DNA from 4 places in the Streptomyces sp. NPDC057950 genome. Region 2 is predicted to be linked to each of the others. Evidence: riboswitches for the same ligand, from Rfam matches in the RefSeq annotation. Region 2 holds a riboswitch; each other region holds the start of a gene.
What was found. Region 2 has a riboswitch for cobalamin ahead of ACFVTC_RS26785 (CbtB-domain containing protein). Riboswitches for the same ligand answer to the same signal wherever they lie in the genome.
Positions count from the first base shown of each region.

Region 1: linked by a shared signal. The riboswitch ahead of metE (5-methyltetrahydropteroyltriglutamate--homocysteine S-methyltransferase) and the one ahead of ACFVTC_RS26785 (CbtB-domain containing protein) in region 2 are both predicted to bind cobalamin.
Region 3: linked by a shared signal. The riboswitch ahead of ACFVTC_RS03265 (CbtB-domain containing protein) and the one ahead of ACFVTC_RS26785 (CbtB-domain containing protein) in region 2 are both predicted to bind cobalamin.
Region 4: linked by a shared signal. The riboswitch ahead of ACFVTC_RS06550 (cobalamin biosynthesis protein) and the one ahead of ACFVTC_RS26785 (CbtB-domain containing protein) in region 2 are both predicted to bind cobalamin.

Region 1 is NZ_JBHVPP010000016.1:45,266-52,298, forward strand. Features, by position in the region: gene metE (5-methyltetrahydropteroyltriglutamate--homocysteine S-methyltransferase) at 1-1,632, opposite strand, end outside; cobalamin riboswitch at 1,816-1,966, opposite strand; gene meaB (methylmalonyl Co-A mutase-associated GTPase MeaB) at 2,197-3,183, opposite strand; gene scpA (methylmalonyl-CoA mutase) at 3,189-5,360, opposite strand; gene ACFVTC_RS25450 (methylmalonyl-CoA mutase family protein) at 5,360-7,033, opposite strand, start outside.
Region 2 is NZ_JBHVPP010000017.1:107,591-114,623, reverse strand. Features, by position in the region: gene aceB (malate synthase A) at 1-1,506, shown strand, start outside; gene ACFVTC_RS26790 (CbtA family protein) at 1,759-2,514, opposite strand; gene ACFVTC_RS26785 (CbtB-domain containing protein) at 2,534-2,749, opposite strand; cobalamin riboswitch at 2,787-2,937, opposite strand; gene ACFVTC_RS26780 (enoyl-CoA hydratase/isomerase family protein) at 3,103-4,206, opposite strand; partial or broken gene ACFVTC_RS26775 (acyl-CoA dehydrogenase family protein) at 4,203-4,334, opposite strand; gene ACFVTC_RS26770 (MarR family winged helix-turn-helix transcriptional regulator) at 4,577-5,044, opposite strand; gene ACFVTC_RS26765 (spermidine synthase) at 5,512-6,309, shown strand; gene ACFVTC_RS26760 (discoidin domain-containing protein) at 6,420-7,033, opposite strand, start outside.
Region 3 is NZ_JBHVPP010000001.1:720,399-727,431, reverse strand. Features, by position in the region: gene ACFVTC_RS03270 (acyl-CoA dehydrogenase family protein) at 107-1,297, opposite strand; gene ACFVTC_RS03265 (CbtB-domain containing protein) at 1,423-1,644, opposite strand; cobalamin riboswitch at 1,681-1,824, opposite strand; gene ACFVTC_RS03260 (histidine phosphatase family protein) at 1,969-2,568, shown strand; gene ACFVTC_RS03255 (four-helix bundle copper-binding protein) at 2,557-2,907, opposite strand; gene ACFVTC_RS03250 (nuclear transport factor 2 family protein) at 3,062-3,463, opposite strand; gene ACFVTC_RS03245 (PadR family transcriptional regulator) at 3,549-4,115, shown strand; gene ACFVTC_RS03240 (GNAT family N-acetyltransferase) at 4,252-4,848, opposite strand; gene ACFVTC_RS03235 (TetR/AcrR family transcriptional regulator) at 5,104-5,676, shown strand; gene ACFVTC_RS03230 (CaiB/BaiF CoA transferase family protein) at 5,668-6,816, opposite strand; gene ACFVTC_RS03225 (acyl-CoA dehydrogenase family protein) at 6,893-7,033, shown strand, end outside.
Region 4 is NZ_JBHVPP010000002.1:522,418-529,450, forward strand. Features, by position in the region: gene cobN (cobaltochelatase subunit CobN) at 1-167, opposite strand, end outside; gene ACFVTC_RS06545 (cobyric acid synthase) at 164-1,672, opposite strand; gene ACFVTC_RS06550 (cobalamin biosynthesis protein) at 1,669-2,640, opposite strand; cobalamin riboswitch at 2,746-2,889, opposite strand; gene ACFVTC_RS06555 (hypothetical protein) at 3,063-3,287, opposite strand; gene ACFVTC_RS06560 (anion permease) at 3,300-4,541, opposite strand; gene ACFVTC_RS06565 (lysozyme) at 4,721-5,482, opposite strand; gene ACFVTC_RS06570 (class II aldolase/adducin family protein) at 5,679-6,416, shown strand; gene ACFVTC_RS06575 (alpha/beta hydrolase family protein) at 6,584-7,033, shown strand, end outside.

The DNA of each region.
Region 1 (7,033 bases), on a different contig from region 2:
GGGCCGTGAGATGTCGCCGGCCAGGATCGGCGGGCGGACGTAGCGGGTGCCGTACGACTGGACCCACCCGTGCTGCGTGGCGAGGTAACCCGTGAGCTGTTCGGCGAAGTACTGCACCATGTCGTTGCGTTCGGCCTCGCCGTGAACCAGGACGTCGATGCCGGTCCTCTCCTGGAAGGAGATCACCTCGCCGATCTCGGCCCTGACGCGCTCCTCGTACCCGGCGACGTCGATCCGACCGGTGCGCAGATCGGCCCGTGCGGCGCGCAGTTCGGCGGTCTGCGGGAAGGAACCGATGGTGGTGGTCGGCAGGAGGGGGAGGCCCAGATGCGCACGCTGGGCGGCGGCCCGCTCGGTGTACGGCTGGGAGCGGCGGGCGTCGGTGGCCGTGACGGCGGCGGCGCGGGCGCGGACCGCCGGGTCGTGGGTGATCGCGGAGGCCGCCCGGAGGGTGAGGTCGGCCCGGTTGGCGGCCAGTTCGGCGGCGATGGTGTCGGTGCCCCGGGCGAGGCCCTTGGCGAGGGTGGCGATCTCGGTCGCTTTCTGGCGGGCGAAGGCGAGCCAGCGCAGGATCTGCGGGTCGATGTCCCGTTCGGCGGAAGCGTCGAGCGGTACGTGCAGGAGCGAGCACGAGGCGGAGACGTCCACCCGGTCGGCGAGCCCGAGCAGGGTGGCGAGTGTGCCGAGGGACCTCTCCAGGTCGTTGACCCAGATGTTGCGGCCGTCGACCACGCCGGCCACCAGACGCTTTCCGGGCAGGCCGCCGACGGCGGCCAGGGCGTCGAGGTTGGCGGCGGCCGCGCCGGTGAAGTCCATCGCGAGGCCGTCCACCGGGGCCTTGGCCAGTACGGGCAGGGCGTCGCCGAGCCGGTCGAAGTACGAGGCGAGCAGCAGCTTCGGCCGGTCGGTCAGCGCGCCGAGGTCGCGGTAGGCACGCTCGGCGGCGCCGAGTTCGGCGGGGGTGCGGTCCTGGACCAGAGCGGGCTCGTCGAGCTGCACCCAGTCGGCCCCCGCCGCGCGCAGGTCGGCGAGCACCTCGGCGTAGACGGGCAGCAGCCGGTCCAGCAGGGTCAGCGGTTCGAAGTCCGCGGCGACACCGGGCGCCGGCTTGGCCAGCAGGAGGTAGGTGACCGGACCGACGAGGACGGGCCGGGCCGTGTGACCGAGGGCGATCGCCTCCCTGAGGTGCCCTACCTGGTGGGCGGAGTCGGTCCTGAACACCGTGTCCGGACCCAACTCAGGGACCAGATAGTGGTAGTTGGTGTCGAACCATTTGGTCATCTCCAGCGGCGCCACGTCCTGGGTGCCGCGCGCCATCGCGAAGTACCCGTCGAGCGGGTCGGCTTCGACGGCCTTGCGGTGCCGCTCGGGGACGGCGCCGACCATGACACTGGTGTCGAGGACGTGGTCGTAGTACGAGAAGTCGCCGGTGGGCACCTCGTGGACGCCGGATTCCGTCAGGTGCCGCCAGTTCGACCGGCGCAGACCGGCGGCGGTCTCCCGGAGGGCGCCGGCGGTGGTCCGGCCCTTCCAGTAGCCCTCGATCGCCTTCTTCAGTTCACGGTCCGGACCTTGGCGGGGGTAGCCGTACACGGTGGCTCGTGCTGCCGCGGCTGCGGGCTTGGCTGTCACGGAAATCTCCTTCGCGAGATGTCTCGTCGGGATCCCGGCGACGGGACGCGGACGCGAAGGGGTGACGAACCGGGCGGATCCCGCCCGCGCCACGAGGCGCGGTCGTCCGCCGGTATGTACGCCGACCCGCCCACGAGGTCACCGGGATGTCCGCGCGCGAACGGTCGCGTGCGGGCAACGGGCAGGTCTTCGGACTCGCGGGCGCGGCTTCCCCGAAGGGCATCCACCTACTGGCCGTCGCTTCCCGGACCCGGTCGGGCCCAGTGCGTATGACGGCGGTCGTTCCCACTCACCGCTGCGGGGCAGTCCCGGATTCCCACCGGGTTCCCTCTTACGACGCATCCCGCCTGGCGGACGGGGCGAACCAGCTGCACAGGCCACCCTAGGGGGCGAGGCGGTCCCGTGGCGGGAGCGGCTCACATCGCTGACGGTGACATGGGACACCGGCCGCGGTCGCCCAGGGCTCGGCGGCGCGTGTTCCTGGGGCGGCGCGGGCGCGCACCGTGTCCGTCTCACCAACACGGTGCCGCGTCCCGTCGTGGACGGGCGGACTGCCCTGACGCGTCAGCGTTGCGTGCCGCCGAACACGCCCAGGATGCGTTCCGCCGCCAGCGTGGCCGTCAACTCCCCGTCCCGCACCTGCTGTTCGAGGGCGGGCGTGAGGGCTCGTACCGCCGGATCCGCGTGCAGCCGGCCGAGGAGCTCGTCGCGCACCATCGTCCAGGTCCAGTCGACCTGCTGGTCGCGGCGCTTGGCGGCGAGGCGGCCGGTCGAGTCCAGCAGGACGCGGTGCTGTTCGAGGCGCTCCCAGACGGCTTCCAGGCCGGTCGACTCGCGCGCGCTGCAACTCAGCACGGGGGGCGTCCACGCCGCGTCCACCGGGTGCATCAGACGAAGGGCGCCCGCCAACTCCCGTGCCGCGGAACGCGCGTCCCGCTCGTGCGGGCCGTCCGCCTTGTTGACGGTGATCACGTCCGCGAGCTCCAGGACCCCCTTCTTGATGCCCTGCAACTGGTCGCCGGTGCGGGCCAGCGTGAGCAGCAGGAAGGAGTCGACCATGTTCGCCACGGCGGTCTCGGACTGGCCGACGCCCACCGTCTCCACCAGGATCACGTCGTAGCCCGCCGCCTCCATCACCACCATCGACTCCCGTGTCGCCTTCGCCACGCCGCCGAGGGTGCCCGCGGTGGGGGAGGGGCGGACGAAAGCGGCGGGGTCCACCGCCAGGCGCTCCATACGGGTTTTGTCACCCAGGATCGAACCGCCCGTACGGGTCGACGAGGGGTCGACGGCGAGCACCGCGACCCGGTGCCCGAGCGAGGTGAGCATCGTGCCGAGCGCGTCGATGAAGGTCGACTTGCCCACACCCGGCACCCCGGTGATGCCGATGCGCCGGGCGTTGCCGCCGTGGGGCAGCAACTGGGTCAGCAGGTCCTGCCCGAGGGACCGGTGATCGGCCCGGGTCGACTCGACGAGAGTGATGGCCCGCGCGATGTACGCACGCTTCCCGTCGAGTACGCCCTTCACATAGGAGTCGAGGTCGATCGCCATGGGCCTCAGCCGTGTCCGAGACCGGTGGCCAGCCGTTCCACCAGGTCGTACGCCGCGTCCGGGATCACCGTTCCCGGCGGGAAGACGGCCGCCGCGCCCATCTCCAGCAGGGTCGGCACGTCCTGCGGAGGGATCACCCCACCCACCACGATCATGATGTCCTCGCGTCCCTCCTCGGCCAGTTGCTCGCGCAGCGCCGGGACCAGGGTGAGGTGCCCGGCGGCCAGCGAGGACACCCCGACGATGTGCACGTCCGCCTCGACGGCCTGCCGTGCCACCTCGGCCGGGGTCTGGAACAGCGGGCCGACGTCCACGTCGAAGCCGAGGTCGGCGAAGGCGGTGGCGATGACCTTCTGCCCGCGGTCATGGCCGTCCTGGCCCATCTTGGCCACCAGGATGCGCGGCCGGCGGCCCTCGGACTCCTCGAAGGCGTCCACCCGGGTGCGGGTGCGCTCGACGGACGGCGACTCGCCTGCTTCGTTGCGGTACACACCCGAGATCGTACGGATCTGGCTCGCGTGCCGCCCGTACACCTTCTCCAGGGCGTCGGAGATCTCACCGACGGTGGCCTTGGCGCGGGCCGCGTTCACCGCCAGCTCCAGCAGGTTGCCGGTGCCCGCCGCGGCCGCCGTCAGCGCGCGCAGCGACTCCTGGCACGCGGACTCGTCGCGCTCCGCGCGCAGTCGCCGCAGCTTCTCGATCTGCTGGGTCCGTACGGACGAGTTGTCGACCTTGAGGACATCGATCTGCTCGTCGGTGTCGACCCGGTACTTGTTGACGCCGATGACCGGCTGACGGCCCGAGTCGATCCGGGCCTGGGTGCGGGCCGCGGCCTCCTCCACACGAAGCTTCGGGATGCCCGCGTCGATGGCCTGCGCCATGCCGCCCGCCGCCTCGACCTCCTGGATGTGCTGCCAGGCCCGGCGTGCCAGGTCGTACGTCAGCTTCTCCACGTACGCGCTGCCGCCCCACGGGTCGATCACCCGCGTGGTACCCGACTCCTGCTGGATCAGCAGCTGGGTGTTGCGGGCGATCCGCGCCGAGAAGTCGGTGGGCAGGGCGAGCGCCTCGTCGAGGGCGTTGGTGTGCAGCGACTGCGTGTGGCCCTGGGTGGCGGCCATCGCCTCCACACACGTACGCGTCACGTTGTTGAACACGTCCTGCGCGGTCAGCGACCAGCCCGAGGTCTGTGAATGCGTGCGCAGGGAGAGGGACTTGGCGTTCTTCGGGTCGAACTGCCCGACCAGCCTCGCCCACAGCAGCCGGGCGGCGCGCATCTTGGCGATCTCCATGAAGAAGTTCATGCCGATCGCCCAGAAGAACGAGAGCCGGGGAGCGAACGCGTCCACGTCCAGCCCGGCCTCCTGCCCGGCCCGCAGGTACTCCACGCCGTCCGCGAGGGTGTAGGCCAGCTCCAGGTCGGCCGTCGCGCCCGCCTCCTGGATGTGATACCCGGAGATGGAGATGGAGTTGTACCGCGGCATCCGCTGGGAGGTGAAGGCGAAGATGTCGGAGATGATCCGCATCGACGGCTTCGGCGGATAGATGTAGGTGTTGCGGACCATGAACTCCTTGAGGATGTCGTTCTGGATGGTCCCGGCCAGCTTCTCGGGCGGTACGCCCTGTTCCTCGGCGGCCACGATGTACAGCGCGAGCACGGGCAGCACCGCGCCGTTCATGGTCATCGACACCGTCATCCTGTCCAGCGGGATGCCGTCGAAGAGCTGTCGCATGTCGTAGATCGAGTCGATGGCGACGCCCGCCATGCCGACGTCACCGGTCACCCGGGGATGGTCGCTGTCGTAGCCGCGGTGGGTCGGCAGGTCGAAGGCGACGGACAGACCCTTCTGACCGGCCGCCAGATTGCGCCGGTAGAAGGCGTTGGACTCCTCGGCGGTGGAGAAGCCGGCGTACTGGCGGATCGTCCAGGGCTGGTTGACGTACATCGTCGGGTACGGGCCGCGCAGATACGGCGCGATGCCCGGGTAGGTGCCCAGGAAGTCCAGGCCCTCCAGGTCACGGCCGGTGTACAAGGGCTTGACCGCGATGGCCTCGGGCGTCTCCCAGAGCAGATCGTCGCCTCCGGACGCCCCCTTGACGGCGGCGCGCCACTCGTCGGCGCCGCCCTCGGCGGTGGGCGTCCCCAGTTCGATCCCGGAGAAGTCGGGGATTCCCATCAGGACACTCCCATGCGGTCGAGGGTGGTGGAGAGGACGTCCACGGCGTCGCAGCCCGCGAACACGTACGCGTCGACATCGGTGTACTGCCCGGGGCGCCCGGCGAGGAACACATGCCGTGCGCCCGCGGACCTGAGCACCTCGACCGCCGCTTCGGCCTGCTCCTCGTACAGCGTGTCGCTGGAACACAGGCAGACCTCGGTGGCACCGCCGGCGCGGAACGCCTCGGCGGTGGGCTCCCCGGTGACCGGCTCGATGCCGCCCGCCTGGAAGAGGTTCGAGGCGAAGGTCGCCCGAGCGGTATGGGCGGCGGCGGGGCCCAGGGTGGCCAGGAAGATCCGCGGCCGGGCGCCGGTGGCCGCGAGATGGGCGTCGGAACGGGCGCGCAGCGTCTCGTACGCCTCGTCGCGCCGTACGCGGGGGAGACCGCCGGACGGCGGCTCGGGCGCGGGGGCGCGCTCCACGAGACGCTCCGCGAGGTGCGGGAACTCGCTGACGCCGGTGATGGGTTCGCGCCGCTTGGCGAGCTTCGCGCTGCGCGCGGCCCAGGTCTTCGCCAGGTCCTCGCCGACCCGGCCGGAGCGCAGCGCGGCCGCCTGGCCGCCCGACCGCTCGATCTGCTGGAAGAACTCCCAGCCCGCGTGGGCGAGTTCGTCGGTGAGCCGCTCCACGTACCAGGAACCGCCCGCCGGGTCGATCACCCGGGCCAGATGCGACTCCTCGACCAGGATCGTCGAGGTGTTGCGGGCGATGCGCCGCGCGAACGCGTCCGGCACACCGAGCGCGTCGTCGAAGGGGAGCACGGTGACCGCGTCGGCGCCGCCGACTCCGGCGGCCAGCGTGGCCACCGTCGTGCGCAGCATGTTCACCCACGGGTCGCGGCGCGACATCATCACCGGAGAGGTCACGGCGTGCTGGAGCTGTGCGCCGGGGGCCCCGCAGACCTCGGCGACCCGCGCCCAGAGCCTGCGTGCGGCCCGCAGCTTGGCGATGGTCAGGAACTGGTCGGCGGTGGCCGCGTAGCGGAACTCCAACTGGCCGGAGGCGAGTTCGACGGGTACCCCCGCCGCGGTGAGCTCCCGCAGATAGGCGACGCCGGTGGCGAGTGAGCAGCCCAGTTCCTGCGCGGCGGAGCCGCCGGCCCCGTGGTACGGCAGCGCGTCCACGGTGAGCGCCCGCAGTCCCGGGTACTCCGCGGCGCAGCGCCGCGCGAGTTCCGTCACCGGCGCGAAGCCGGCCGCCTTCCCCGTACGGGCCTCATGACCCAAGGGGTCGGCGCCGAGATTGCCGCGCACGTCCGCTGCCGCCACGCCGCGCTTCTCGTACAGCGCCAGCAACTCCTGTGCCGCGGACCCGGTTTCGTGTCCCGCGTCCAGGACCACCGGCGCCAGGTCGAGGTAGACGCCGTCCAGCACGCGCGGGAGCGACGACACCGGAATGCCGTTCTCGCCGACGAGCAGCCAGAGCGAGGTGACGCCGTTCTCGAGATCCGCGAGCACCGCGCCGTCCGTGACCGCCGCGTGCCGCTGCCGTACGTCCCAGCCGCCGGTGGTGTTCCCCTCGGCACGGCCTCCGCGTACGAAGGGCGCGAAGCCGGGGAAGCCGGGATCGGGCGCGGAGTCGAGCGCGGTGTACAGGGGGCGGGTCGTGAGCCCGTCCTCCACCGTGGTGGA
Region 2 (7,033 bases):
CTGGACTTCGTCGGCCGCCTCGCCGCGGCCTTCTCCGGGCGCCGCCGGGAACTCCTGAAGGAGCGCGGACGGCAGGCCATACGGCTCGCGGCGGGAGCCCCGCTAGACTTCCCGCTCGCCACCGCCGCCGTCCGCGCCGATCCCTCCTGGCGCGTGGCGGCGCCGGCTCACGGACTCGGCGACCGCCGCGTCGAGATCACCGGCCCACCGGACCGCCGTGGGGCCGTCAACGCCCTCAACTCCGGGGCACACGTGTGGATGGCGGACTTCGAGGACGCCACCTCCCCCACCTGGGACAACCTCGTCGGAGGCCAGCTCACGCTGCTCGACGCCATCGAACGCCGCCTCGACTTCACCACGGAGGAGGGCAAGCCGTACCGGCTCGGCGACCGGCTCGCCACCATCATGGTGCGGCCCCGAGGCTGGCATCTGACGGAGGAACACCTGGAGTTCGACGGCGGACCCGTACCGGCCCCACTCGTGGACTTCGGTCTGTACTTCTTCCACTGCGCGCGGCGGCAGATCGACGCCGGGTACGGCCCGTACTTCTACCTGCCGAAGCTGGAGAACCGCTACGAGGCGCGTCTGTGGAACGATGTCTTCGTCCTCGCCCAGCACTTGCTCGGTATCCCCCGCGGCACCGTCCGGGCCACCGTCCTGATCGAGACGATCACCGCGGCCGTGGAGATGGAGGAGATCCTCCACGCGCTGCGCGAGCACAGTGCAGGCCTCAACGCGGGCCGTCGGGACTACCTGTTCAGTCTGATCAAGACCTTCGGTCACCGCGCGGACGTCCTGCTGCCGGACCGGGCGGCTGTGACGATGACCGCGCCGTTCCTGCGCGCGTACACCGAGCTGCTGGTACGCACCTGCCACCGGCGGGGGGCCCACGCCATCGGTGGCATGGCCGCCCACGTGCCGGGCCTGGACCGGGCCTCTGACGAGGCGGCACTGGCCGGCGTCCGGCTCGACAAGGAGCGTGAGGCCGAGGACGGCTTCGACGGCTCCTGGGTCGCCCACCCCGGTCTCGTGCCGGTGTGCCGTGAGGTCTTCGACGGTGTACTCGGCGACCGGCCCCATCAGATCGAGCGTACCCGCGGCAACACCGGGGTGGACGCCGCGGACCTGCTGCCCGTGCGCCGCGTCGGCGGGCCGCCCACCGAGGAGGGCGTGCGCACCAACATCGCGGTCACGCTCCGATACTTCGATGCCTGGCTGCGCGGCAGTGGGGCCGTCGCCCTGTACGGCCGGATGGAGGACGCGGCGACCGCGGAGATCGCCCGGGTACAGATCTGGCAGTGGCTACGGCACCGTGTCGTCGACCGGGAGACGGTGCTGCGGCTGCTCGACGACGAACTCGCCGCACTGGGTGCCGAGTACCCGTGGGCCGCCGTCGACGAGGTGCGGTCCCTCTTCGAACGCAACGCCCTGGAAACCGAGTTGCCCCTGTTCTTCACCCCGGACGCCTACACCCGCCATCTCGTCCGGCACGCCCAGGCGGCCTGACCGGTCGGCCCGCGCGGAGGTTCCCCTGATACGACCAGGGTTGAGGTCCCTGGTGCATCCGGGGTCGAGGGCCCCGGGCACCGGTGGATCCGGATCGAGGGGTCCGGACGGCGCCGCCGGCCGAGAGTCGCAGGCCGTGGATTCCGGGAGAACGCGAGAGGGCCCCCGGACGGATCCGGTGGGCCCTTCGCGCGAGATCGCCCGCTGATGTCCCAGGGGGCGATCTCGGTAGGTCGTCCCTGCGCCGATCGGTCAGTTCGGGACGGGAGTTGCCGCCGTGGGGACCGCCGCCGGACGCGGGGCCAGCAGACGCTGTGCCAACTCCCCGAAGACCAGGCCGAAGCCGGTCCACAGGGTGAGCTGGATGGCGAGGGCCGAGGTACGGAACCGCCACAGCAAGGTGGCCGGGAAGTCCTTCGGGACCTCGTTGATGACCGGGAGGAACTCGTACGCGATTCCGATCGCGAGAGCGAAGAAGACGACCGCGGCGACGGTGGCGTACCAGGTGCCCCAACGGGGTGCGAGCCGCTTGCCCAGGATCACGGCGGCGACCGCGAGCAGCACACTCAGCACCATCATCAGGAAGTACAGCGTCGTGCGCTTGCCGATGGTGTCGGGGTCGCCGACGGACGGCGGGTTGGCCGGGTACTTCAGGAACGGCACGACGTACACCGCGAGCAGCGCGCAGCCGGACAGCAGCAGCGCGGTCGCGCGCGGGCTGAAGCGTCCGACGCGGCCGAGTGCGAAGCAGTACGCGAGGGCGGCGATCCCGCCGAAGGCCACCCCGTAGATCAGCACGCCGGTGGCGAGGCCGCCGGTGGACTGAAGGCTGCGGCTGACGATCTCGACCTCGTGCCCGTGTGCCGGGGCGTGGGCCTCTTCGAATCCGATGGCGTCGTCGACGCTGGGCTCGCCCAGGAAGTAGGCGACGACGAGGGCCAGCACACCGGCGGCGAGGCCGGCGAGCATGCCCCGCACGAGAAGGTTTCTGACGGTTGCGGAGTTCATGGGTGCGCGGTGTCCCTCGTCAGTGGCAGGGGAAGCCGAGGAGGTGGCGGGCGTCGTGCACCCACTCGTGAACGTCCTCGCCGGAGACGACGGAGGTGGCGCCCTGCTCGGCGCCGACGAAATAGAGCATGACCAGCATCAGGATGCCGAAGAAGACCGCCCAGGGGACGATCGTGCCGATCGGCAGCTTGGCGGGCATCGGGGTGGCTGTCGGCGGAGCGACGGTCTGCGCCATGGCAGGACCTCCTCGGGAGTTCGCGTCCCATCTCGGTGGTGCACAGGACGACAGCTGCGGGTCTGACTTGAGAAACCCCCTGAGGACGGGGTCTCGTTCACAGTGGCGCGACCGTGCCGGATTTCCACCGGCTTCCGCCATGCCGTCGTCGATATCGCACTGACCGTACCGCGTGGCGGGTTCATGGCCAAGACCGTCCCCGCCGCCGTGATCTTCGTCTCGCCGGGCGGGGCGGCGGCCGTGACCTGTGGGTCAGCGGTGGGGAAAGCGGGCCGACCGCTTCCCGGCGAACACGCTCAGGGGCCACTCATATGCCCCGGCCCGATGAACGCGACGGAACGCGACGGCCCCGCTCACGAGGGCTCCTCCCGCGTGATGTCGGGTGCGACGAGGCCGAGTTCACGCTCGCCGAGCGGTGTGAAGAAGCGTGCGACGTCCGCGGCGGAGACCTCGGCGAGCGTCGGCGGTGACCAACTCGGTGCGCGGTCCTTGTCGATGACCTGGGCCCGGATGCCCTCCACGAGGTCCGGTTCGGTGAGCGCCGCGCAGGAGACGCGGTATTCCTGGTCGAGCACCTTCTCCAGGGAGCCGGGCCGGCGGGCTCCGCGCATCGCGGCGAGGGTGACCTTGAGCGCGGTGGGTGACTTGGTGAGCAGGGTCTCGGCAGCCTTCTTGGCCGCGATGTCCCCGTGGTCCAGCAAGCGGCTCACGATCTCCTCGACGGTGCCGGCGGTGTAACAGGCGTCGATCCAGCGCCGCGCCTCCGCGAGGACCCCGGGCGGCGCGTCCCTGACGTGACGGCCCAGAACTTCCCGTACGGGCGCGTGAGCGAGGTCCTGGACGAGTCGTGGCAGGGAGTCGGACGGCACGTAGTGGTCGGACAGCCCGCACAGCAGGGCGTCGCCCGCGCCCACCGGGGTTCCGGTCAGTGCCAGGTGTGTGCCCAGTTCACCGGGCGCGAGAGCGAGGAGGTAGGTGCCGCCCACGTCCGGGACGAAGCCGATACCGGTCTCGGGCATCGCGATCCGGGAACGCTCGGTGGCGATCCGTACGTTGCCGTGCGCGGAGACACCGACGCCGCCGCCCATCACGATGCCGTCCATCACGGCGACATACGGTTTCGGGTAGCGGGCGATACGGGCGTTGAGCCGGTACTCGTCGCGCCAGAAGGCAGTCGACGCCGTGCCGTCCCCGTACCGGGCGTCGTCGTGGATGGCGCGGATGTCGCCGCCCGCGCACAGTCCCCGCTCCCCCGCGCCGGTCACGACGACGGTCTTCACGGCCGGGTCGTGTTCCCAGAGCGTGAGCGCGGCGTCGACGCGGCGGACCATGGCGTGAGTGAGGGCGTTGAGCGCCCGGGGCCGGTTGAGGGTGACGTACGCGGCGCGCCCCTCGGTACGCAGGAGTACGGATTCGTCGGTGCCGGTGAACGCCCCGGCGTCGTGGGCGCCGGTCATCCGAACGCCCCCATCAGGCCGCGGGCCACGTTGACGCGCATGTTCTCGTTGGTTCCTTCCAGGATCCGGTGGACACGGAGGTCGAGGACGATCTTCTCGGTGCCATGGTCGCTCAGGTGGCCGTCGCCGTTGCGTGGGGGCGGGGACCCGGTCGGTCACGGAGCATCCGGTGGGCGGCGGTGGCGAACCGCCCGGCCATCGCGCGGGGGTGCGACGGGCGACGCCGCGCGGCGTGTCGCAGCCTCTGGTCGCGACACGCCTGCCGTCTCGGCACCGACACCCGCGTCCTCGACCCGGAGCGAGACCGGGCGTCGACGTACTCGTCGGCCGGGAGAAGCGCGACCGGGCCGGCCCCGGGCGGCCCGCGTCCCTATCGCGGGGCTATACGCTCCAGCAGTCGGGCGGCCGCGGCGATGTCGCATCCCTCCAGGCGTGAGAAGACGTGACGCCGCACGCTCGCGAGATTCGTGGGCCATGCCTGCTCGAGGCGCGTCCGTCCCGCGGTGGTCAGGGAAGCGAGCCACCCGCGTCCGTCGTTCGGGCACCTCTTGCGCAGCACGAGCGACTGCGACTCCAGGCGGTTCACCACTCTCGTCGTGCCGCTCACCGACATTCCGCACGTGTTCGCCAGGTCACTCATGCGCAGTTGGGCGTCGGGGGCCTCGGAGAGGTGCACCAGTACGGTGTACTCGGTGCCGCTGATCGGTTGGTCCATGAGCATGTCGGCGTCGACGGCGCGCGACAGGGTCGCCGTCACTCTGCCGAGGGCCCGCAGGAACGCCTCCTCGTCGACGGTGAGGGGCTGGATCGTCTGCTCAGGCTCGATCGCGTCCGCCATGAACACAGTGTAGGTGTCGGGCGGCGACCTCATCCGGTGTGCGTCCCGAGCTCCGACGAGAGGTGCCGGAAGCAGGAGCACGGCACGCAAACCGCGTGGCGGACGGTCGGCGACGCGGCCGCTTCGACGAACCCACGCCTCTGCCCGGTGCACCGACTCCACTGCCGGACAGAGGCGTTGTCGTTGCTGGACGGCAGCGCCGCGGCCATGACGGACACGACCGAGGTGTGGCGTTCCCCGTCCGGCCGCTCGCCGACAGTGCCTCCGCGGTGGCCTGTCTCCGCTTCCCTTTTCCCTTTCGTCCCGCACGCGCGTCCCGCCGACGACGTGTGCCGAGAGCTCCGATGCCAGGCGCGCGGCCGGTGCTCGCCTTACACGATCATCCGGTTCCGGCCAGTACGGTACCTACCTGTGGCGCGGCCCGACCGCCCGCCGCCAGTGGACCAGGAAGCGGAGAAGAACACCGGATGAGCGTACGTTTCGAGGAGATCGACTGGCGGTCGACGCCCATGGGCGAGATCAGTCTGCGTCGTCGCCGGCACCCGGTGTCAGGAGAGGACGTGTACGAGGTCAAGCTCGGCGACGAGTACCTGATGTCGAGCCTCTTCACCGAGGGCGAGGTCGAGCTGGCCCGCCTCGGTCTGGCGGAACTGCCCGAGGGCCCGCTCGACGTCGCCGTGGGCGGTCTCGGTCTCGGGTACACGGCCAGGGCGGCGCTGGACGATCCGCGGGTCGCTTCGCTGATCGTGGTCGACGCCCTGGCCGAGGTGATCGACTGGCACCGGCGCGGCCTCGTACCGCTCGGCGCTGGCCTGGCGTCGGACCCCCGGTGCCGACTGGTGCGCGGAGACTTCTTCGCGATGGCCGCGGGAAGCGCGGCGGCGGGCGGCCCGGTACCCGCGGACGGTCCCCAGGCGGAGGGTGCGCGGGCCGGGACCGGCGAGGCCGCGCGCGGGCTGGACCCGGAGAGTCCCGGGCGTCGCTTCCACGCGATCCTGCTGGACGTCGACCACTCACCGCGTCATGTGCTGCACCCCGGCCACGCCGCGCTCTACGGCCGGGAGGGGCTGACCGCGCTGGCGGAACTCCTTTATCCCGGAGGTGTGTTCGCCCTGTGGTCGAACGACCCGCCGGACAGCGAGTTCGGCTCGGTGCTCGCGGAGGTGTTCGTGCAGACCGCCGCGCACGTGGTCGATTTCGACAACCCTCTCCAAGGCGGCACCGCGGCCAACACCGTCTATGTGGCACACAGGCGTGCCGAGTGAGGTGACCCGCCCCGTCCGGCGGACGAGACCGCCGCTTCCTGTCGGCGAGCGGCGGTCCGCGCCTGGCACCGACCGTGTTCCGACAGACCCGCGGTCTGTCGGGGCGCGTCCTAGCCTGTGTATGCCTCCAGTTCCGACAACTGTGCCGCCGGCCAACCGGTGTTACCCGTGACGGTGACCCTCAGATAGCGCGTGGAGGTGCCGGGCAGGGTGACGGTCGCGGTGTTCCCGCTCGCCGGATCGAACGTGTAGGACGCCGAGGACTTGAGCGTGGTGTAGGCGTTGTTGTCGGTGCTGCCCAGGATGCTCAGGGTCTGAATACGGCCGGCCCAGGCGGACGCCGGGGGCAGTTTGAGGACGACACGCTTCACCGCCTTGGAGGCGCCGAGGTCGACCGTGACCGACTGGGGGAAGGCGTTGTTCGCGCTCTCCCAGTAGGTGTTGGCGTTGCCGTCCACGGTGTTGGTGGCAGGGTAGACGTCGGTGTGGCTGGTTTCGGTGACAGGCCGGTTCTTGGCGAGGTTGACGGTGGGGTCCGCCGGGGGCTCGGTCGGTGGGTCGGTGGGCGGGTCCGTCGGCGGCGGTGTGCCTCCGCCCGGTACTCCCCCGTTGGTCCACTTCGGATCGGGCCAGGTACCGGTGCAGACCGGAGGGTCGGCGTACCAGCCGCTGTTGCCGGCACCGCGGGTGATCTCGAACCCGGACCCGATGCAGTTGTGGATCG
Region 3 (7,033 bases), on a different contig from region 2:
CCTCAGACAGTCTGCAAGCCAGGTCCGCTACCCTGCCGGTCCGCACCTCGCCACGGTGCCAACTGTCCCGCTTTTGTGCCAACTAAAAAGCCTCGTCACAAGCAGGTCAACGCCGCACCCGTGGCATCCCCAGCCCGATCCACGAGATGATCTCGCGCTGGATCTCGTTGTTGCCGCCGCCGAAGGTGAAGATCACCGCCGACCGGTAGCCGCGTTCCAGCTCGCCGTGCAGGACGGCGCCCGCCGAGCCCTCCTTCAGGACACCCGGCATGGCGACGATCTCCATGAGCCAGGCGTACGCGTCCCGGCGCGCCTCGGAGCCGTACACCTTGACCGCGGAGGCGTCCTGCGGGGTGAGGGTGCCCTGCTGGACGGCGTTCACCATCTGCCAGTTCAGGAGCTTCATGGCGTCGAGCCGGGTGTGGGTCTGCGCGAGCCGGCGGCGCACCCAGGGAAGGTCGACGACCCGGCGGCCGTCGGCGAGCTTGGTCTCCATGGCCCAGCGCTGGACGTCGTGCAGGGCACGGATCGCCATCGTGCCGTGGGCTGCGAGGGTGACGCGCTCGTGGTTGAGCTGGTTCGTGATCAGCCGCCAGCCCTTGTTCTCCTCACCGACCCGGCGGGAGACGGGGACGCGGATGTTCTCGTAGTAGCTGGCGGTGGTGTCGTGCGAGGCGAGGGTGTTGATGAGGGTGCAGGAGTAACCCGGGTCGGAGGTCGGTACGAGGAGCATGGTGATGCCCTTGTGGGGCGGGGCGTCCGGGTCGGTGCGGACGGCGAGCCACACCCAGTCGGCGGTGTCGCCGTTCGTCGTCCAGATCTTCTGCCCGTTGACCGTGTAGTGCCCGGTGGTCTCGTCGCCCTCGCGTACGGCCCGGGTCTTCAGCGCGGCCAGGTCGGTGCCCGCGTCGGGCTCGCTGTAGCCGATCGCGAAGTCGATCTCGCCGGAGAGGATCCTGGGCAGGAAGTAGCCCTTCTGCTCCTCGGTGCCGAACTGCATGATCGTCGGTCCGACGGTGTTCAGCGCCATCAGGGGCAGCGGTACGCCCGCCTGGGCGGCCTCGTCGAAGAAGATGAACTGCTCCATGGGCGTGAGCCCGCTGCCGCCGTACTCCTCGGGCCAGCCCGCACCGAGCCGGCCGTCCGTGCCGAGGCGGCGGATCGTCTCACGGTAGAACCGCTTCTGCGCCGCGGGATCGCCGTACCGGGCATAGGCGTTGTCGGGCACCAGCTCGGCGAAGTACTCACGCAGTTCGGTCCGCAACCGCTGCTGCTCCGGCGTGTATTCGAGATGCACGGCGCCTCCTGGCTCCCCAAGGCGGGACCTGACGGCGCACACCGTAGAACGTGTTCCAGAAATAGGGAATGGCGGTGACATGCGTAAGGGGGCGCCCCGGCGGGCGCCCCCTTCTGTCCTGGCCGTCAGTGGCAGGGGAATCCGAGGAGGTGGCGGGCGTCGTGCACCCACTCGTGGACGTTCTCGCCGGACACGAGGGAGGTGGCGCCCTGTTCGGCGCCGACGAAGTAGAGCAGGACCAGCATCAGCACGCCGAAGAAGACCGCCCAGGGGACGATCGCGCCGATCGGCAGCTTGGCGGGAACGGCGGTGGGGGTGGCGGTCGGCTGGGCGACGGACTGCGCCATGGGGCAGTACCTCCTGGGGAACTCGCGTCCCGTCTCGGTGGTGCACAGGACGACGGCCGCGGGTCTGACTCGCTCGACCTCCGCCGCCCCTGGGAGGGGTGACGTGCGCTGGGCTTACAGTGGCGCGACCGTGCCGGACTCCCACCGGACTTCCGCCGAACCGTCGTCAATATCATCCAGACCGTACCGCGAAGCCGGGGCCCGGCCAAGGGCGCGTGACAGCAACGCCGTTGCGCCCCGGAACCGGGGAGACGTCGGCGGATTCCCTGTTCCGGCAGGGTGTTTCGGGCACGGGCGAACACGACAGCGCACGAGAGTGAACGTATGACGAGCCGAGTGATCTTGATCTCAGCCGCGATCGGCGCGGCCCTGCGGGAGGCCCGCTTCGACGAAGGGGGCCGGGTGGACGCCGCGGGGCTGCGGCTCGCGCGGGCCGCCGCGGGCGCGGTCCCGGGCGCGGAGCGGCTGTGGGTCTCCCCCACCGTGCGATGCCGCGAGACCGCCGACGCGCTGGGCCTCGACGGGGTCCTGGACGTCCCGGAGCTGGCCGGCCTGGACGTCGGCCGATGGCGTGGCGCGACCTTGGAGGAGGTCGGCTCCAAGGAACCGGAGGCGGTGGCCCAGTGGTTGGCCGATCCCGGCGCGGCACCGCACGGCGGTGAGTCGGTGCGGGCGTTCTGCGACCGGGTGGCGGGCTGCCTCGACACGGCCGCGCGCTTGACGGGCCGGACCGTCGCCGTGGTGGAGCCGGAGGTGGTACGCGCGCTGGTGGTACGGGTGTTGGGCGCACCGGAGTCGGCGTTCTGGCGGGTCGACGTACCGCCTCTGACCGCCACCGAGTTCAGCGGCCGCTCCGGGCGCTGGAACGTACGGGCCGGACGGCCGCTCGCCCCGTCGGCGGAAGCGGGCGGCTCAGGCGGGTAGCAGCGTCGCGAGGAAGTCCGTGCACGCCTGGGCACACGCGCGGCAGGCCCGCGCACTCACTTGTGCGCCGGGACACCGGTCGAAGACGTCCGCGCACTCACGGCAGACGGACCGGCACCACTCGACCTGGACACGGATGCCCGCCTCGCCCCGGTGGTGCTGCCCGTTCAGGACGAGGCAGGTCGCGTCGCACACCTCGGCGCACATGAGGCCCATACGGCGCGCGAGTTGCCGCACCTCGGGTCCGTCGGGATCGATACGGCTCGCCCGCAGCGCGCAGGCGAGGGCGCACTCGGCGCATGCCTGCGCGCAGTCGAAGCGGTCCTCCAGGAAGCGGATCGGTGCCTGCTCGGACGCCGGTGCGGACGTCTGCTTCGTCTTCGGTTTCGGCTTCGTCGTCGGCTTCGTCTTCGTCGTCGTGGTCACCCGGCGCGGGTAGCCCTCGGGGGCCACGCCAAACACCACGTGGACGACCGGCCCCCGGGGGCGCGGCTCACCGTTCCCCGGCCTCCGCCGCCTCCCGCGAGATCCGCTCGAACTGCGCGCCCATGGCCTCGGAGAGCGCATGGGCCGCCGAGAGCGGGCGGACCATGACCATCAGGTCGTCGATCCTGCCGTCCTCGTCGAAGTGCAGGAAGTCGCAGCCGTTGATCTCCTTGTCGCCCACCTTCGCCGTGAAGACCAGCGCGTGGTCACGGCCGTCGGCACCCGCGATCTCTTGTACGTAGCGGAAGTCGGTGAAGACGCGGGTGACGCCGCGCAGGATGGCCGCGGTGATCGCCTTGCCCGGGTAGGGCTTGAAGGCGACGGGGCTGGTGAACACGACGTCGTCGGCCAGCAGCTCCTCGACCGCGGCGAGGTCGCCGGCCTCCACGGCCTTGCGGAAGGGGTGCATCGGTGGTCCCCGCTCTCATAGTCAACTAATTGAATAGGTGCGTAAGAGATTAGTCGTGGGGGTGTGTGCCGTCTAGCCTTGGCCCATGGCATTGCGCAACGCGGTTCTCGCCGCGCTCCTGGAGGGTGAGGCGTCGGGATACGACCTGGCCAAGGAGTTCGACGCCTCGGTGGCCAACTTCTGGATGGCGACCCCGCAGCAGCTCTACCGGGAGCTCGAGCGGATGACGTCCGAGGGACTCATCGAGGCCCGACTGGTGCGGCAGGACCGGCGTCCGAACAAGCGGGTCTTCTCCCTCACCGCGGCGGGCCGCGGCGCCCTGCGCGCGTTCACGGCGGCCCCTCCGAAACCCACCGCCATCCGCGACGAACTGCTGGTCAAGGTCCAGTCCGTCGACGCGGGCGACGACGCGGCCGTACGGGCGGCGATCGCCGAACGGCTGGAGTGGGCGCGCGCCAAGCTGGCCCGCTACGAGCGGCTGCGCGCGCGCCTGCTGGACGGACTCACCGAGGACGAGTTCCTGGCCCGCGCGGGGCGGGTGGGCCCCTATCTCACCCTGATGCGCGGACGCTCCTTCGAGGAGGAGAACATCCGGTGGGCGGAACGGGCCCTGGACATCCTGGAGCGGCGGGCCGCGGTGCGCCCCTCCTGACCCGGGCACGAGCTCGTTCGCCGGACCGGGGATCGCCTGGGATCCGCCCGGCAGGTCCGGGAGCGTGCGAAGCGAGGGCGGAGCAGCCTGGATCACGCCGTACGGGAGCGAACCACCGGGGAATCCCCGGCCCGGGTCACCGGCCGGTGACCGGCACGTCCCATGACCGGGGTCGGGTGAGCTCCTGCCACTCCTCCCGGAGCAGGGCCAGCACCGCGACGTCGTACCGGCGGCCCCGGTGCAGGCAGGCGGAGCGGCGCACCCCCTCCTGAACGAACCCCGCCCCGGCCAGGACACCGAGGGCCCCGGTGTTGGTGGTGTGGGTGACCGCCTGGACGCGGTGCATGGGCAGTTCACCGAAGGCGAGGTCGACCAGCGCGTCGACGGCGTTCGTGCCGTGGCCCCGGCCGCGGTGGGCGGGGTCCAGAACCAGCATGATCTCGGCCGTGCCGTCGACCATGTCCTGGTCCGTCAGGGCGATGTGGCCGATCGGCGTGCCGTCCGGGAGCAGGACGAGGAAGTCGTCGCGGTCGTGCTCGTCGCGGTCTCGCTCGACGCGCTCGCGCACGGCGGACAGGGAACGCGGCCATATGCCGATCTCGTGGGCGGCCACGGGGTCGGAACGCCAGCCGTGGATCAGCTCCGCGTCGTCGACGTCGAGCGGCGCGAGGGCGACGCCCCTGCCCCGCCAGCAGACCTCCCGAGGCGTTTCCGCCTCCCTGTCCTCGATCATGGACGGAGGCTACCGACCGGCGGGACCGGTGGACCAGTCATTTCCGTCCTCGGCCGGCCTGCCGCTCCGTCCTCGGCCGGCCTGCCGCGGGCGGGACCCGAATGATCCGGGTCAAGGGGTGCCCTGCGGGTCAGGCCGGCCGTGGGGAGCGGCGCGAGCCGACGGGTCGCCGAGGTTCGGCCCCGCGCGCAGCACGGCGGCTCGGGCTTCCCTACGGGATCCGGCCCGGCGAAGGCGAGCGGTTACGCTGAGGTCATGCCGTCCACACGTCGAACAGCGCGCCAGACAGACCTTCTCGAACGGCTCGTCGCGTTGCTGGCGGCGGAGGGGTTCGCATCGTTCACGCTCGACGAGCTGACCGAGCGGTTGCGCTGCTCGAAGACGACGCTGTACCAACTCGCTGGAAGCAAGCAGGAGTTGGTCCGCGAGGCGGTGAAGCACTACTTCCGGGAGGCGGCGTCCGCCATCGAGAAGCAGGTGGCGGACACCTCGGCGCCGGCCGACCGCGTGGTGGTCTATCTGAACGGCGTGGCGGAGCGGTTGCGGCCGCTGTCCCGGCGATTCCTCGACGACATGGCCCAGTTCGAACCGGCCCGTGAGGTGTACGAGGCCAACACCCGCCTCGCCGCCGCCCGGATCAGGCAGCTGATCGCGGACGGTGTCGCCGCGGGTGCTTTCCGTGACGTCCATGCCGCGTTCGTGGGCGAGGTCGTGGCGGCCACCATGCAGGAGATCCAGCGCGGCGAGGTGGCCGCGCGCACCGGGCTGAGCGACGCGGAGGCGTACGCGGAGCTGGCCTCGCTCATCGTGCACGCCGTCTCACCCTGACCGCACCGCCGGGGGCGAGGACTCGACGCCCCAGTCGCGGAGCACGGACTCGGTGTCCGCGCCCGCCGCGCGGGGTGCCGAGGGCGGGCCGCTGGGGGTGCGCGAGAAACGTGGCGCGGGCGCGGCCTGCAGGATGCCGTCCACCTCGACCAGGGTGCGCCGGGCCACCATGTGCGGGTGCGCGCCCGCCTCGGCGAAGGTGAGCACGGGCGTGACGCACGCGTCGGTCCCGGCGAAGTGCTCCGCCCACTCGTCACGGGTGCGGGAGGCGAACCTGCCCGCGAACCGGGACCGCAGCACCGGCCACCCGTCACGGTCGCCCTGCGCGGGCAGGTCGGCGGGGGCGAGACCGAGCCCGTCGAGCAGGGCCGCGAAGAACTGCGGTTCGAGTGCGGCTACGGCCACGTACTTGCCGTCGCCGCACGCATAGGTGTCGTAGAAGGGCGCGGCTCCATCGAGAAGGTTGGAACTCCGTTCGTCCGACCACTGCCCCATGCCGCGCAGCGCGTACGCCATCTGGCCCAGCAGCGCGGTGCCGTCGACCATGGCGGCGTCGACGACCTGCCCGGCGCCCGATCGGGCGCGTTCCCAGAGCGCGGCCAGGACCCCCACGACCAGCAGCATGGATCCGCCGCCGAAGTCCCCCACGAGGTTCAGCGGCGGGGCCGGCGGCCCGTCGTCCCGGCCCATCGCGTGCAGGACGCCGGTGAGACCGATGTAGTTCAGGTCGTGCCCGGGATCCCCGGCGAGCGGCCCGTCCTGCCCCCATCCGGTGATCCGGGCGTAGACGAGCCGCGGGTTCGCGCCGCGGCAGTCGTCCGGACCGACCCCGAGCCGCTCGGCGACCCCGGGCCGCAGACCCTCGATGAGTACGTCGGCCCGCGCCGCCAGGCCTCGCACCAACGCCCGTCCCGCGGGATTCTTGAGGTCGGCGAAGACCGACCGGCGGCCACGCTGCACGGCGTCGGCCGCGCCGGCGGGTCCCAGGCTGAGCGCCCGGCCGGACGGCCGCTCGACCCGCACCACGTCGGCGCCCAGGTCGGCCAGCACCATGGCCGCGTGCGGAGCCGGCCCGAGTCCCGCGAGTTCCAGGACGCGCAGGCCCGCGAGCGGGCCGGCGGATCCATCTCTGGACTGCATGGCTATACGGTACCAAAAACGATACTGTTGTATCGATCGCCGTATCGTTATTTCTCCGAGCGACCGAGGAATCACCATGCCAGCCACCCGAACGCTGCCCGCCCAGGAAGCCGTCGACCTGATCGGCCTCACCCGCGAGCTCGCCGAGAAGGAGCTCGCCCCTCGTGTCGCCGAGGCCGAAGCCGAGGAGAAGTTCCCCCGCGAGGTGTTCCGCACC
Region 4 (7,033 bases), on a different contig from region 2:
TTGCCGCCGAGGAGCCGTACGACGGCGAGGTCGGCGCCCTCGACGAGCGCGGGGAGTTCGTCCGTGACGTCCACCCGGGTCGGGTTGCCGATCCGGTAGGCGGCGCCGGAGGCACGGGCCGCCAGCAGATCGGTGTCGGCGGTCGACAACAACAACACTGTGCTCATGCGGGCGCTCCCGGTGGAATGAAAGGCAGTCCTTGCGGCGCGCCGGACTCGATGAGCCGCCACAGCGCGTCCGTGTCCGCGTGTTCCTCGATCAGATCGCCGAGCCGGTCCAGCTGCTCCTCGCGCAGCGCCCCGAACGACGTGTCGGCGGCCGGTACGAAGCGGCGGCCCGCGGCGGCCGCCACCTCGCGCAGGAAGGCACGCCGGAAGCCGTCCGACTCCAGCGAGCCGTGCCAGTGGGTACCCCAGACGGCACCCACCCGGCACCCGTCCAGGAAGGGCTCGCCACCGGTCACCTCGGCGACGCCGTGATGGATCTCGTACCCCTCGACGTGTTCCCCGAGTGCCTCGCCGGCCGGGCGGGTGAGGGTCTTCTCGTGAGCGAACCGCACCCGGACGGGGAGGAGTCCGAGCCCGTCGACATGCCCGGCCCGTGACTCGACCTCGTCCTCGATGTGGTCCCCGAGGAGCTGGAAGCCGCCGCAGATCCCCAGCACCGGGCGGCCCTCGGCGGCCCGCCGGGCGAGCGCGTCCGCGAGGCCCCGCTCGCGCAGCCACGCCAGCGCCCTCACGGTGCCCCGGGTCCCCGGCACGACGACCAGGTCCGCGTCGGCCAGTTCCGCGGCCCGGTCCACGAACCGCACGACGACGCCGGGTTCGGCGGCCAGCGCGTCCACGTCCGTGAAGTTGGACATCAGCGGGACCGCGCAGACCGCGACGCGCAGGACGTCCTCGTCGACGGGCCCGGCGACCGCCGACTCCCGCACGGCACCGCGCAGCGACACGCGCAGGCCGTCCTCCTCGTCGATCCCGAGGCCGTGCCGGAAGGGCAGGACCCCGTACGTACGGCGTCCGGTGAGGTCCTTCAGCATGTCGAGTCCGGGCTCCAGCAGGGACACGTCGCCGCGGAACTTGTTGACCAGGAACCCGGCGACGAACTGCTGGTCCTCGCGGGACAGGAGCGCGACCGTCCCGAAGAACGAGGCGAACACGCCGCCGCGGTCGATGTCGCCGACGACGAGCACGGGCAGCCGCGCGTTGCGCGCGATCCCCATGTTCACGATGTCGGTCCGCCGCAGATTGATCTCGGCAGGACTGCCGGCCCCCTCACAGATCACCGCGTCATACGTGCCCCGCAACTCGGCGAGGCAGTCCAGCACGGTGCCCAGGAGCTGTCGCTGCCTACCGCCGTGGTAGCCGCGGGCCGTCATCTCGCCCACCGGCCTGCCCATGAGCACGACCTGACTGCTCCGGTCGCTGCCCGGCTTGAGCAGCACGGGGTTCATGAGCGCGGTCGGTTCCACCCGGGCGGCCTGCGCCTGCATGGCCTGGGCGCGCCCGATCTCGGCGCCCTCGCGGGTCACGAAGGAGTTCAGGGACATGTTCTGCGCCTTGAAGGGCGCGACCTTGACGCCCTGCCGCACCAGCCACCGGCAGATCCCGGCGGTCACGACGCTCTTGCCGGCGTCGGAGGTGGTTCCGGCGACGAGGAGACCGCCGCTCATGTCGTACGCCCCTTCGTGAGTGGTCCGTTGGCGAGCAGCCGCCCGGCCAGCAGCCGTCCCGCGGCACTCACGCCGAGGGCGAGCCAGCCGACGCGCCGCGACAGCCGCACGGCCCGTTCGATGTCGCCGACGCGCACGGCGCGCCCGCCGTCGTTGAGGACGGGCCGGTGCTCGATCCGGCCGGCGTACGAGAGGGTCCCGCCGAGCCGTACCCCGAGTGATCCGGCGAACGAGGCTTCCACGGGACCGGCGTTGGGGCTCGGATGCCGGCGGGCGTCGGTGCGCCAGGCGCGCACGGCCCCGCGCGGGTCGTCGCCGGCGACGGCGGCGAGCGCCGCGGTCAGCCGTGCTCCCGGCCAGCCCGCGACGTCGTCGAGGCGCGCGGAGGCCCAGCCGTAGCGCAGGTACCTGGCGGATCTGTGTCCGACCATCGCATCGAGCGTGTTCACGGCGCGGAACGCGACCAGTCCGGGCACACCGCCGACGGCTCCCCACACCAGGGCGCCCACCACGGCGTCGGAGGTGTTCTCGGCGACGGACTCCACGACGGCGCGCGCGATGCCGTCGCGGTCCAGTGCCAGGGGGTCGCGCCCGCACAGGTGCGGCAGCCGCGCTCGGGCGGCCTCGACGTCATCGGCGCCGAGCGCGGCACCGATCGCCCGCGCCTCGCGCCCGAGGGAGGTGCCCCCGACGACGGCCCACGTGGCGGCGGCGGTCAGGGCGACGGAGGCGGTACGGGAACGGCGTACGCCACGGCTCGCCAGCGCGGCGAGCACACCGGCGCCGCCGACGCAGACGGTGGTGTGCAGCGCTCCCCAGCCGCGGTGGTCGCGCCACAGCATCCGCTCCACGGCGCCCGCGGTCCGCCCGAACGCGGCGACCGGATGGCCCCGGCGGGGATCGCCGAGCAGCAGGTCGCCGAGGAGGCCGGTGGCGGCGCCGTACGCGAAGACGCGATCGGCACGCACGGGGTCAGCCCGCCGTGGGGTGAAGTGGAACCCTCGTACTCATCAAGACCCGCAACGGGCAGCCGCGCATGGCGATATGTCCTCACTCAGGGTGTCCGCGCCCTGGTTCGACGAGACCGGCGGTGAGAGTTCCTGGCTCCCGGGGAGTTCCTTCCCCGGTCACAGTGGCGGGACCGCGCCGGATTCACACCGGCTTCCTCTTCTGTCGCCGTACTTGGCTCCGGCAGTCCACCACGGGTTGCAGGACCCGTCAACTTGCCGTTGACCTGCGGGGGGAGAGTGTGCGAAGGCCCACATGGCGAGGGGCGGGGGAGGACGTGTGCGGGGGGTGCGGCACGGCATGCGCGTGGGGTGCGGGACGGCGATCCGTCCCGCACCCCACGTGAAGTGCTGCCCGTTTCAGGCTGTTTGCCGGGGCGCGGTCACTTGCCGACGATGAGATAGATCCCGTAGGCGACCGCCGCCGCGCACGCGGCGAAGCAGACGTACGCGCCGGTGACCGCGAGAGCGGCCGAACCGCCCTGGGCGGACGCGGACTCGCGCTTGGTGAGGCCGACGATGCCGAGGGTGAAGAGGCCGACGAGGGCCACGGTGACCACGAGGCTGACTCCGAAGACGGAGCCGAGGGCTGCCCAGTCGATGTTCATGCTGTTCTGTCCTTACACCGTGGCCGGGCGGGTGGGCTCCGCGTCCGGGGACGGGATGGTGGTCTTCAGATCGCCGGACAGGTCTCCGGTGACGGGGCCCGCGGGCGGCGGGGTGACCGCGGCCATCGCGGTGGTGACGACGCCGGCCGGCTCGGCGGCGTCGTTGACGTTGTCGATGGTGACCGGCTGGCGGCGGGACAGCGTCCAGATGGCGCCGGCGCCGGCGACCAGCAGCGCGCCGGTGAGGACGATGCCCCAGGTGCCCTGCTTGGTCAGGAACTCGGCGGCGGCACCGGCCAGTCCGGCGGCCGGCAGGGTCAGGCCCCAGGCGACGAACATCCGGGTCGCGGTCGACCAGCGGACGACACCGCCCTTGCGGCCGAGGCCCGAGCCCATCACGGCACCGGAGCAGACCTGGGTGGTGGAGAGGGAGAAGCCGATGTGCGAGGAGGCCAGGATGGCCGTCGCGGCGCTGGTCTGGGCGGCGAAGCCCTGCTGCGGGGCCAGGTCGGTCAGGCCCTTGCCCATCGTGCGGATGATGCGCCAGCCGCCCAGGTAGGTGCCGAGCGCGATGGCGGTACCGGCCGAGACGATGACCCAGGTGGGAGGGTTCGAGCCGGGGGCGATCACACCACCGGTGACCAGGGCGAGGGTGATGATGCCCATCGTCTTCTGGGCGTCGTTCGTGCCGTGCGCCAGCGAGACCAGACCGGCCGAGGCGATCTGGCCCGCGCGGTAGCCCTTGGCGGTCGCCTTCTGGCCGGCGCGGTCGCTGATCCGGTACGTCAGCCGGGTGGCCAGCATCGCGGCGAGTCCGGCCACGATGGGCGCGGCGACCGCGGGGAGCAGCACCTTGGTGACGACGGTCGAGCCGTTCACCGACGACCAGCCGGCCGACATGACCGCGGCGCCGATCAGACCGCCGAACAGTGCGTGGGAGGAACTGGAGGGCAGACCCAGGAGCCAGGTCAGCAGATTCCAGAGGATGGCGCCGACGAGCGCCGCGAAGATCACTTCGGTACGTATGCCCTCTTCGTTGATGAGTCCGCCGGAGATCGTCTTGGCGACCTCCACCGAGAGGAACGCACCGACGAGATTCAGCACGGCGGACATGGCCACCGCCGTCTTGGGCTTCAGAGCGCCGGTCGAGATGGTCGTCGCCATCGCGTTGGCAGTGTCGTGGAAACCGTTCGTGAAATCGAACACGAGAGCGGTGACGATCACGATTCCGAGGAGGAGCGTGATGTGTTCCATTTACCCAGGCTTCTGTTTGACGTCAGTGGCACGTGGACCGTAGGCAACCTGAGTGAACGGAAGATGAACTGAGGCAGGCTTAGGGGTGTATCGAACCATGGATCGCCCCTCCGTTTGTGCCGGTGTGGATACCGGAGGGGGGACCCAGGGTTCGAACGAAGGCGGAATATCGGGCTCCGCTAACCCTTCGCGAGCCTCTTCAGCCGGGCGCTGGATCCGTTGAAGAGATCCTGGTCACCCGGCAGGGTCCCCTTGTTGTCGTACTGCCAGAACGTCCAGGTCGACCAGCCGCCCGGCAGTGCGCCGATGTCCGCGGTGTCGTAGCGGGCCAGCCAGAGGGGGTGGTCCGCGGCGAAGGCGTGGCTGTCCCCGGTGCAGGTGTTCCACCAGTGGGCGGTCGTGTAGATCACCGGGCGGCGGCCCGTCTCCCGTTCGAGCTCGTCGCTGAAGTCCTGGATCCAGCTCACGAGCCCGGCCTTGGTCATGCCGTAACACTTGTGCTTGCTGTACGGGTTGTACTCGATGTCGAGCGCGGGCGGCAGCGTCCGGCCGTCGGCCTGCCAGGCGCCCCCGTTGCGCACGAAGTACTCGGCCTGGGTGGCACCGGACGACTTGTCCGGCACCGCGAAGTGGTAGGCGCCGCGGAGGATCCCCGCGTCGTAGGCCCCGTTGTACTGCTGGTCGAAATAGGGGTTGCGGTACGTGTGGGACTCGGTGGCCTTCACATAGACGAACCGGGCGCCCTTCGCCCTCGCCCGCTGCCAGTCGACGTACTTCTGGTGCGAGGAGACGTCGTGCCCCCTGGGTACACCGGCCGCGGTGGCCGGCGCGCCTGCGAGCCCGGTCGCGGTGGCGGCGAGCGCAGCCAAGGCGGCGCTCGCCGCGAGGGCGCGGGCGAGGGTGCGGGCGTGGCGACGGAACGGCTGGTGACCACGGGCCATGCTTCCCCCCGGAATGGCGTCGTGCACGGCAAATCCCCCAGAGGTTAGTGGAAGATCATTCAATACATGCCGATCACCGGCCAATAGCTTTAAAGAGGTGATCTGTCCGCATATGCACCCTTACGGACGTACGCCTTCCGCCCCGAAGTGCCCTCGCCGCCGCCCGGTTGGCGTCCGTCCTGGCAGGATCGCGGGCATGGCGGAGCAGCGGCGGGACGCGCGGGTCGGACGGGACGCGGGGGAGGGCGCGGACGGTGCGCGGGCGCGGGAGGTGGCGGACGCGTGGGGCGAACTCGTCGCGACGGCCCGTCGGACGGTGGCCGACGGGCTGGTCGTCGGAACCTCGGGCAACGTCTCCGTGCGGGTCGGCGACACGGTCCTGGTCACGCCGACCGGAGTGCCCTACGACCGGCTCACGCCCGACGACGCCGTCGGGGTCGGCCTCGACGGCCGGCAGACCCTCGGCGTCCTTCGTCCCACCAGCGAACTGCCGATGCATCTGGCGGTCTACCGCGCCACCGACGCGCGCGCCGTCGTCCACACCCACGCCGCGCACGCGACGGCGGTGTCCACGCTCGTGACCGAGCTTCCCCTGATCCACTACATGGCGGGCGCCCTCGGCGGACCCGCCCGAGTTGCCCCTTATGCGCCTTATGGAAGCCCCGAGTTGGCCGAGAGCATGCTTCGGGCGCTGACCCGGCGCACGGCCTGCCTCCTCCAGAACCACGGCACCGTCGCGTACGGAGACTCCCTGGACCAGGCGTACGACCGCACCGCCCAGCTGGAGTGGATGTCCCGCGTGTGGCTCCTGGCGTCGTCCGTGCCGGGACTGTCGCCCGCGCTGCTGTCGCGGGAACAGCTGGGGGAGGCGCAGGAGCGGCTGCGGGGGTACGGCCAGCCCGGCCCGGACGCGGACGGCGTGCCGGTCGCGTAACGGGCGCCACGGCGTCGTGTCGCTTCACCGCGGGACCGCGCGCCCGCTTCGTCCCGGGGCCGTGTCGCTTCGCCGCCGCCCCGGGACCCCCGTCGCCGTTCCCGGACGAGGAGCCGTCGGTCGCGCTCCCGCTGGCCGACAACGGGATGCGCCGTGAGACTGAACCCGTGCGTACTGCCAAAGCGACGGCCGCGGCCGTCACCGTAGCCCTGGCCGCGAGCGCGGCCTCCGTGGCGGTGGGACGGTTCGCCAGCGACGCCGCGCTCAAGACGTCGCCCGGCCGGCCCCTGCCCACCGAGCCCCGGCTCACCGTGCACGCAACGGCCCCGGGCCGGATCACGCTCACCCGTGCCCTGGCCTCCCGGCGACCGGGAACGTACGGACTGGCCGGCGACGGCTCGCACGCGGTCGTCGGCCCGGTCCTGGAGAACGCGCCCCACACCGCCGACACGGTCGTACGCCGCCTCGAACACGTCACCCACGGCACCCTGCGGCCCGGCGACCGGGTCTGGCTCACCCCGAACCTGTACGTCGGCAACCCGAGCACCGCGCTCGGCCTCGACCACGCCGACGTGGACGTGCCCGGCGAGCTGGGCCCGCTGCCCGCCTGGTTCGTG